2 regions of the Streptomyces sp. NPDC054783 genome follow, and region 2 is predicted to be linked to the other one. Evidence: predicted binding sites of a transcription regulator. Region 2 holds the regulator's gene; the other holds the start of a gene.
What was found. The regulator HrcA, encoded in region 2, represses chaperone genes, less so after heat shock. The targets are predictions, from matches to a motif close to TTNGCACTCNGNNNNNCNGAGTGCNAA.

Region 1 (4,412 bases), on a different contig from region 2:
TGTGACCGTCGGCGTCACCCGCAAGCTGGTCAAGGACGGCGTCCTGGACCCGACGAAGACCACGGTGGTCCTCAACACCGGCGATGGCCTGAAGACCCTCGACGCGGTGGCCGGTACGGGGCTGACCGCGACGATTCGTCCCAACCTCGACTCGTTCCACGAGGCCGGACTCGTGTAGCCGTTATCGTCTGCGGGCCGCGGGGTCTGGTCGCGCCCACGCGGTGGCAGCCGCGTACGAAACACGGCCCCGCGCCCCTTTCGGAGCGCCAACCCTGACCGGAGGTCACGAGCATGAGCATCACTGTCCGCATCCCGACCATCCTGCGCACCTACACGGGCGGGCAGGCCGAGGTCGCCGCCGAGGGCGCGACCCTCGCCGAGGTCATCGCCGACCTGGAGAAGAACCACACCGGCATCGCCGCCCGCGTCCTGGACGACCAGGGCAAGCTGCGCCGGTTCGTCAACGTGTACGTCAACGACGACGACGTCCGCTTCGAGCAGGGCCTGGAGACCGCCACCCCGGACGGCGCCGGAGTCTCCATCATTCCGGCCGTCGCCGGCGGCTGATCATTACCTTAGGTAACGTCAGTTACGCATTGTTCATCGAATTGCCTCCTCCGTGAGAGAAGCGGAGGGGGCAATTCTGTGTGATTGAGCGCGATAGAGTTGGGGAACGCGCTCCGCGGCCGACCGGTCGGGGGCCTTGTATTCATGCCGCAGGCCCGACAAGAAGTAGCCAAAGTGGGCGAGTCTTATGCGGCTTTTGTGGTGATTTGAGGGGCCCGACTTGCCCTGAAGTCGGGCGAATTCTCATCACATTCCGGACCGTTCCCGTCCAGAATTCTCGTCCGATTGACCTGTTGCAGACGGCAGTTGGACAGATACATTCAGCCGCGGTCGACGCGTTCCGGCGCACGCCCCCGACCGATGGGGGGTGAGGTCTGACCCGGGTCCGCGAAGTGTGGATCTGTGCAAGGGCCAGTAATAGGGGAGTTAGGCATGGCTCAGGGCACCGTCAAGTGGTTCAACGCGGAGAAGGGGTACGGCTTCATCGCGGTCGACGGTGGTGCGGATGTATTCGTCCACTACAGCGCGATCCAGATGGACGGTTACCGCACCCTGGAAGAGGGGCAGCGGGTCGACTTCGAGATCTCGCAGGGCCAGAAGGGCCCGCAGGCGGACATGGTCCGGCTGGCGACCAGCTGAAGCACGCGTCGGCTGACAGCGACGTTCTTCTGTTCATCTTCGAAGGGTCCGTACCTCCTGGGGTACGGACCCTTCGTCATGCCCGGCGCCCCCTGTTCGCGCGCGGCTGAGCGCTCCTCCGCCATGCCCGAGGCGCTTGCACTCGGGGGTGCCGAGTGCTAATCATTGGCGTTAGCACTCTGAAGGTGAGAGTGACAGTGAAGGACCGGGTCGGTGAGGCCCGCAGGCCGGGTGGGGCAAGGAACCACGAGGCCGGCGAGCCGTCCGTCGCGGGCGCGGGCGCGGTCCGAAGGAATCACCCCCAGTCCTGGAGGGACCACTTCACATGGCCAAGATCATCGCGTTCGACGAGGAGGCGCGGCGCGGCCTCGAGCGCGGCATGAACCAGCTCGCGGACGCCGTGAAGGTGACGCTCGGCCCCAAGGGCCGCAACGTCGTCCTCGAGAAGAAGTGGGGCGCCCCCACGATCACCAACGATGGTGTCTCCATCGCCAAGGAGATCGAGCTCGAGGACCCGTACGAGAAGATCGGCGCCGAGCTGGTCAAGGAAGTCGCCAAGAAGACGGACGACGTCGCCGGTGACGGTACGACCACCGCGACCGTGCTCGCCCAGGCCCTGGTCAAGGAGGGCCTGCGCAACGTCGCCGCCGGCGCCAACCCGATGGCCCTGAAGCGCGGTATCGAGAAGGCCGTCGAGGCCGTCTCCGCCGCTCTCCTCGAGCAGGCGAAGGACGTCGAGACCAAGGAGCAGATCGCCTCCACCGCGTCCATCTCCGCCGCCGACACCCAGATCGGCGAGCTGATCGCCGAGGCCATGGACAAGGTCGGCAAGGAAGGCGTCATCACCGTCGAGGAGAGCAACACCTTCGGCCTGGAGCTCGAGCTCACCGAGGGCATGCGCTTCGACAAGGGCTACATCTCCGCCTACTTCGCGACCGACATGGAGCGCATGGAGGCGTCGCTCGAGGACCCGTACATCCTCATCGCCAACTCCAAGATCTCCTCGGTCAAGGACCTGCTCCCGCTCCTCGAGAAGGTCATGCAGTCGGGCAAGCCGCTGCTGATCATCGCCGAGGACGTCGAGGGCGAGGCCCTGTCGACCCTGGTCGTCAACAAGATCCGCGGCACCTTCAAGTCCGTCGCCGTCAAGGCCCCGGGCTTCGGCGACCGCCGCAAGGCCATGCTCGGCGACATCGCCATCCTCACGGGCGGCGAGGTCATCTCCGAGGAGGTCGGCCTCAAGCTGGAGAACGCGACCCTGGACCTCCTGGGCCGCGCCCGCAAGGTCGTCATCACCAAGGACGAGACCACCATCGTCGACGGTGCCGGCTCCTCGGAGCAGGTCAACGGCCGCGTCAACCAGATCCGCGCCGAGATCGAGAACAGCGACTCGGACTACGACCGCGAGAAGCTGCAGGAGCGCCTGGCGAAGCTCGCCGGCGGTGTCGCGGTCATCAAGGCCGGTGCCGCCACCGAGGTGGAGCTCAAGGAGCGCAAGCACCGCATCGAGGACGCCGTCCGCAACGCGAAGGCCGCCGTCGAGGAGGGCATCGTCGCCGGTGGTGGCGTGGCCCTGCTGCAGGCCTCCCAGGTCTTCGAGAAGCTGGAGCTCGAGGGTGACGAGGCGACCGGCGCCAACGCCGTGCGCATCGCGCTCGAGGCCCCGCTGAAGCAGATCGCCGTCAACGCCGGCCTCGAGGGCGGTGTCGTGGTGGAGAAGGTGCGCAACCTGACCCCGGGCCACGGCCTGAACGCCGCGACCGGCGAGTACGTCGACCTGGTCGCCGAGGGCATCATCGACCCGGCGAAGGTGACCCGTTCCGCGCTGCAGAACGCCGCCTCCATCGCCGCGCTGTTCCTCACCACCGAGGCCGTCATCGCCGACAAGCCGGAGAAGGCCGCCGCGCCGGCCGGCGGCGGCATGCCGGGCGGTGACATGGACTTCTGATCGACCTGACGGTTGATCGCCTGTCCTTCGGACCGAGGGCGGCACTCCCAGCTTCTGGCTGGGGGTGCCGCCCTCGGGCGTTTACCGAGGCTAGGAACTCGGCGTGACCGCCACCGACAGCGTGTCGCCCGGCTTCAGCCTGTTGTAGAGCCATACGGCGTTCTTCGTGTCGAGATCGATCCAGGCGCCGGTTCGGGGGGCGCAGGCGAGTGAGCCGACGTAGAGGCTGGACCTGTCGGTGCCGCGCAGCTCGACCACGTACGGTTCGGCCACCTTGCAGGCGGACTTGGGGAGTTCGTCGGCCGTGTCCCGGGTGAGGTCGAGTTTCGCGGCGACGGTCAGCAGGTCGGCGGAGGGGCGGGTCGGGTAGCCCGATGCGATGGGCATGACCCGGCCGTCGACGGTCAGGGCCCGCTTCTCGAAGTCCACCATGCCGGTGACCGGGGTCGCGCGAGGGGTGGGGGTGGGGGACGCCGGGAGCCGGGGAGCGGTGGCCGCCGGGGCCTGGCGGTGGGCCGGAGTGTCGTCGCCCGGGTCCAGCGTCAGTGCGAAGGCCGCCAGGGCGAGGGTCGCGGCGCCCGCGCCGAGGATGAGGGCCGTGCGACGGCGGCGGCCCCGGCGGACGGCGCGGCGGCGGATCCCGGGAGCGCCGAGGGCCGGCGGCGTCTCGTTCGCCGTCGCCAACTCGCGGAGGGCGGTGGTCAGGTCGTCCGGGACGAGGTCATCCGACACGGCCGCCCTCCTTCCGTGCCGGCTCATCGGCCTCGTCCGTGCCCAGCTGCTTCGCCAGTGCCGCCCGGCCCCGGGACAGCCGGGCCTTGACCGTGCCCACGGGTGCGCCGGTCTCGGAGGCTACCTGCTCGACACTCAAGTCGCACAGATGGTGCAGGACGATCGCCAACCGCTGCGCCTGGGGCAATTGGCGCAACGCGGCCACCAGCGCGGCGTGTTCGGGACCGGGACCGGGAGTCGACTCGGGCGGCGCGTGCCGTCGCATCAGTTCCAGCCGGCGCCTGGCGCGCCGCCAGCGGCTGACTGCCAGCCGTACGGCGACCGTGCGGATCCAGGCCTCGGGGGCGCTGTCGGCCAGGAAGGACTTCCGCCGGTCCCAGGCGCGTACGAACGCCTCCTGCACCACGTCCTGGGCCTCGCCGTGGTCTCCGGTGAAGGCATAGAGCTGCCCGGTCAGGCGGGGGAAGGCCGCCGCGTAGAAAGCGTCGAACTCGTCCTCGGTCATGCCCTCCGCCGGAGTCTTGCC
Region 2 (4,412 bases):
CGGGGGTGACGAGGAAGGCGGTGCCGAGCTGGGCCGCGCTCGCACCGGCCGCGAGGACGGCGGCGATCTGGCTGCCGCGCATGATGCCGCCCGCCGCGACGACCGGGATGCCCACGGCCTCACGGATCTGCGCGACCAGCGACAGCAGTCCGATGCCGGCGCCGTCGTTCTCGGGGAGGTCCCGGTGGGTGCCCTGGTGGCCGCCCGCCTCCACGCCCTGCGCGATCACCGCGTCCGCCCCGGCCCGCTCGACGGCGCGGGCCTCCTCCGCGGTGGTGGCGGTGACCAGAGTGACGGTTCCGGCACGGCGGAAGGAGTCGAGGACGTCCCGGCTCGGCACGCCGAAGTGGAAGGAGACCACGGGCACCGGGTTGTCGAGGAGTACGGCGAGCTTGGCGTCGTAACCGTCGTCCCGGCCGCTGTCCGGGTCTCCCAGCTCGGTCTCGTACCAGGCGGCCTCGCCGGCGAGCTGATGGGCGTAGACCTCGACGGCGCCGGAAGGGGGCGCGGCGTGAGCCGCTCCAGTGGAGCCGGTGCTTGCACCGGGATACTCGGGCTGGGGCATGAACACGTTCACGCCGAAGGGGCGGCCGGTGAGCCCCCGCAACTGCTTGATCTCCTGGTACATGCCGTCGGCGGTCTTGTACCCGGCGGCGAGAAAGCCGAGACCACCGGCCTCGGAGACGGCGGCTGCGAGCTGCGGGAGGGAGACACCGCCCGCCATGGGCGCCTGCACGATCGGGTGGGGGAAGAGATCGGTCAGCGGGGAGGACATGACCGCATGTTGTCACGTCCTCCGTACAAGTCCGAATCCGGGCTTCCCCCGGCATAGGCCGGGGGCAACCCCACGATCAACAGCGTTCTCAGCGCCCGTTGAACGCGTCCTTCAACCGCGAGAACAGCCCCTGCTGCCCGGGCTGGAACTGCCCCTGCGGACGCTCCTCGCCGCGCAGCTTGGCCAGCTCGCGCAGCAGCCGCTCCTGCTCCGGGTCCAGCTTGGTCGGGGTCTGCACCTCGACGTGCACGATCAGGTCACCCCGGCCGCCGCCGCGCAGATGCGTGACACCGCGGTTGTGCAGCGGGATCGACTGGCCGGACTGGGTGCCGGGCCGGATGTCGACCTCCTCCATGCCGTCCAGGGTCTCCAGCGGCACCTTGGTGCCGAGGGAGGCCGCGGTCATCGGGATCGTCACCGTGCAGTGCAGGTCGTCACCGCGCCGCTGGAAGGTCGAGTGCGGCAGCTCGTGGATCTCGACGTACAGGTCACCGGCCGGACCGCCGCCCGGCCCGACCTCGCCCTCACCGGCGAGCTGGATCCGCGTGCCGTTGTCGACACCGGCCGGGATCTTCACGGTCAGGGTCCGCCGCGAGCGGACCCGGCCGTCGCCGGCGCACTCCGGGCAGGGGGTCGGCACGACGGTGCCGAAGCCCTGGCACTGGGGGCAGGGCCGGGAGGTCATGACCTGGCCCAGGAAGGACCGGGTGACCTGCGAGACCTCACCGCGGCCCCGGCACATGTCACACGTCTGGGCCGTCGTACCGGGCGCCGCGCCCTCACCGTTGCAGGTGTTGCAGACGACCGCGGTGTCGACCTGGATGTCCTTGGTGGTCCCGAAGGCCGCCTCGTCCAGCTCGACCTCGATGCGGATCATCGCGTCCTGGCCGCGCCGGGTGCGCGAGCGCGGCCCGCGCTGCGACGCCGTACCGAAGAACGCGTCCATGATGTCGGAGAAGTTGCCGAAGCCACCGGCCCCGAAGCCGCCCGCGCCCGCGCCGCCGCTCTGCGAGAGCGGGTCGCCGCCGAGGTCGTAGACCTGCTTCTTCTGCGGGTCCGACAGCACCTCGTAAGCGGCGTTGATCTCCTTGAACCGCTCCTGGGTCTTCGGATCGGGGTTGACGTCCGGGTGCAGCTCGCGCGCGAGCCGGCGGAACGCCTTCTTGATCTCATCCTGCGAAGCGTCGCGGCGCACGCCGAGAACGGCGTAGTAGTCCGTGGCCACTTACGACTCCGCCAGGATCTGTCCGACGTACCGTGCCACTGCGCGTACCGCTCCCATCGTTCCCGGATAGTCCATGCGGGTCGGTCCGACCACGCCGAGCTTGGCAACCGCCTCGCCGCCCGAACCGTAGCCGACCGACACCACGGAGGTGGAGTTGAGTCCCTCATGGGCGTTCTCGTGCCCGATACGCACCATCACGCCCGGATCCTTGGCCTCGCCGAGGAGCTTGAGGAGCACGACATGCTCCTCAAGGGCCTCCAGGACGGGCCGGATCGTGAGGGGAAAGTCATGTCCGAAGCGGGTGAGATTGGCGGTGCCGCCGATCATCAGCCGCTCCTCGTTCTCCTCGACCAGTGTCTCCAGGAGAGTGGAGAGCACCGTGGAGACCGTACCGCGGTCCTCGGGCTCGAAGGCGTCCGGCAGGTCCTCGACCAGCTTCGGCACGTCCGTGAACCGGCGGCCCGCGACCCGGCTGTTCAGCCGCGCGCGCAGGTCGGCGAGGGAACTCTCGCCGAAGGGCGCCGGGCAGTCGACCATCCGCTGCTCGACCCGGCCGGTGTCCGTGATCAGCACGAGCATCACGCGCGCGGGGGCGAGCGAGAGCAGCTCCACGTGCCGCACGGTGGACCGGGTCAGGGACGGGTACTGCACGACGGCGACCTGCCGGGTGAGCTGCGCGAGCAGCCGTACCGTACGGGCCACGACGTCGTCGAGGTCGACGGCGCCCTCCAGGAAGTTCTGGATCGCCCGCCGCTCGGGCGCGGTCATCGGCTTGACGCCCGCCAGCTTGTCCACGAACAGCCGGTAGCCCTTGTCCGTGGGGATGCGCCCCGCGCTGGTGTGCGGCTGCGCGATGAACCCCTCGTCCTCCAGGGCCGCCATGTCGTTACGGACCGTCGCCGGGGACACGCCGAGGTTGTGCCGCTCGGTCAGGGCCTTCGACCCGACCGGCTCCTCGGTGCCGACGTAGTCCTGGACGATGGCGCGCAGCACCTGCAGCCTGCGTTCACTCAGCATCCGCGCGCACCTCCAGCACGTCGTCCCCTCGGTTCCAATCGGTCCTGCGGTTCGTCCGCCTGGCACTCTTCGCATGCGAGTGCCAGCGTTCCCCGGCCCAGTGTACGGCTGTCGGGTACACCGAGGGCAAGGTCGGTGCGGTCCCGGCGGCTTATGCGGCTAGCGTCGCGGTATGACGGTGACTTGGGAAGAGCTGGGGTGGGAGCGACTGGCCGCGGGGGTCGGCCGGTGCCGGCTGCCCGGCTGGGACTGCACGGCCGGACTGGTCCTCGGAGAGGGTACGGCGCTGGTGGTGGACGCCGGCTCGAGCCTGGCAGAAGGCGCGCGGCTGCGGGCTCAGGCCGAGCGACTCGCCGACGGCCGTGTGACCCATCTCGCGCTCACCCACCCGCACTTCGACCATGTCCTCGGGGCGGCGGCGATGGTGGGCGCGGAGGTGTACGGGGCGGTGGGCCTGGACGCGGTCTTCGCGTACGAGCGGGAGGAGCTGCGCCTGGACGCGGTCAGAAACGGGTTGCCGGTCGCCGACGCCGACGAGGCGGTGGACACGCTGGCCCCGCCCCGGCATCTGGTCTCCGGCGAGTGGACGCTGGACCTCGGGGGCGGCCGGCAGGCGTTGCTGGCGAACGTGGGGCCCGGCCACACCGCGCACGATCTGGCCGTGCTGGTCCCGGGGGATCCGGAGGTGGTCTTCTGCGGCGACCTGGTCGAGGAGTCCGGCGAGCCCCAGGCGGGCCCGGACGCGGTCCCGTCCCGCTGGCCGGACGCCCTGGCCCGGCTGCTCGCGTTGGGCGGCGAGGACGCGCTGTACGTGCCCGGTCACGGAGCGGTGGTGGACGCGGCGTTCGTCCGCCGTCAACGCGACGAGCTGGCGGCCCGTTTCGGCGTGTCGTGAGCGCGGCCGTACGGCTTCTCCTATCGTCACTCGAATGCGCCAGTACTCCGCCGACCTGACCCCGCCGTGGAAGAAGCCGAAGCCCGTGCAGGAGGTACCGGCGGAGCCGGGTCTGGTGGTGGAGGAGCCCGGCACCGGGTTCTGCGGGGCGGTGATCCGCTGCGAGGCGGGCACGGTGACGCTGGAGGACCGCTTCGGCAAGCACCGGGTGTTCCCGCTGGAGCCACGGGGTTTTCTGCTGGAGGGGCGGGTGGTGACGCTGGTGAGGCCTTCCGCCGGTCCGGTACGGCCCACCCGAACCGCATCCGGGTCGGTCTCCGTCCCCGGTGCCCGCGCCCGCGTGGCCCGCGCCGGCCGCATCTACGTCGAGGGCCGGCACGACGCCGAACTGGTCGAGAAGGTGTGGGGCGACGACCTGCGCATCGAGGGCGTGGTGGTGGAGTACCTGGAGGGCGTGGACGACCTGCCGTCGATCGTCGCCTCCTTCACCCCGGGCCCGG

Region 1: the regulator HrcA is predicted to act here: its motif matches at 1,342-1,368, upstream of groL (chaperonin GroEL).

What each region holds. Positions count from the first base shown of each region.
Region 1 covers NZ_JBSHAY010000007.1:141,914-146,325, forward strand. The annotation lists gene thrC (threonine synthase) at 1-178, shown strand, start outside; gene ACWGJ5_RS15405 (MoaD/ThiS family protein) at 292-567, shown strand; gene ACWGJ5_RS15410 (cold-shock protein) at 1,000-1,206, shown strand; gene groL (chaperonin GroEL) at 1,532-3,154, shown strand; gene ACWGJ5_RS15420 (hypothetical protein) at 3,245-3,886, opposite strand; gene ACWGJ5_RS15425 (SigE family RNA polymerase sigma factor) at 3,876-4,391, opposite strand.
Region 2 covers NZ_JBSHAY010000004.1:24,100-28,511, reverse strand. The annotation lists gene ACWGJ5_RS09690 (nitronate monooxygenase) at 1-775, opposite strand, end outside; gene dnaJ (molecular chaperone DnaJ) at 864-2,000, opposite strand; gene hrcA (heat-inducible transcriptional repressor HrcA) at 2,001-3,017, opposite strand; gene ACWGJ5_RS09675 (MBL fold metallo-hydrolase) at 3,190-3,912, shown strand; gene ACWGJ5_RS09670 (DUF3097 domain-containing protein) at 3,947-4,412, shown strand, end outside.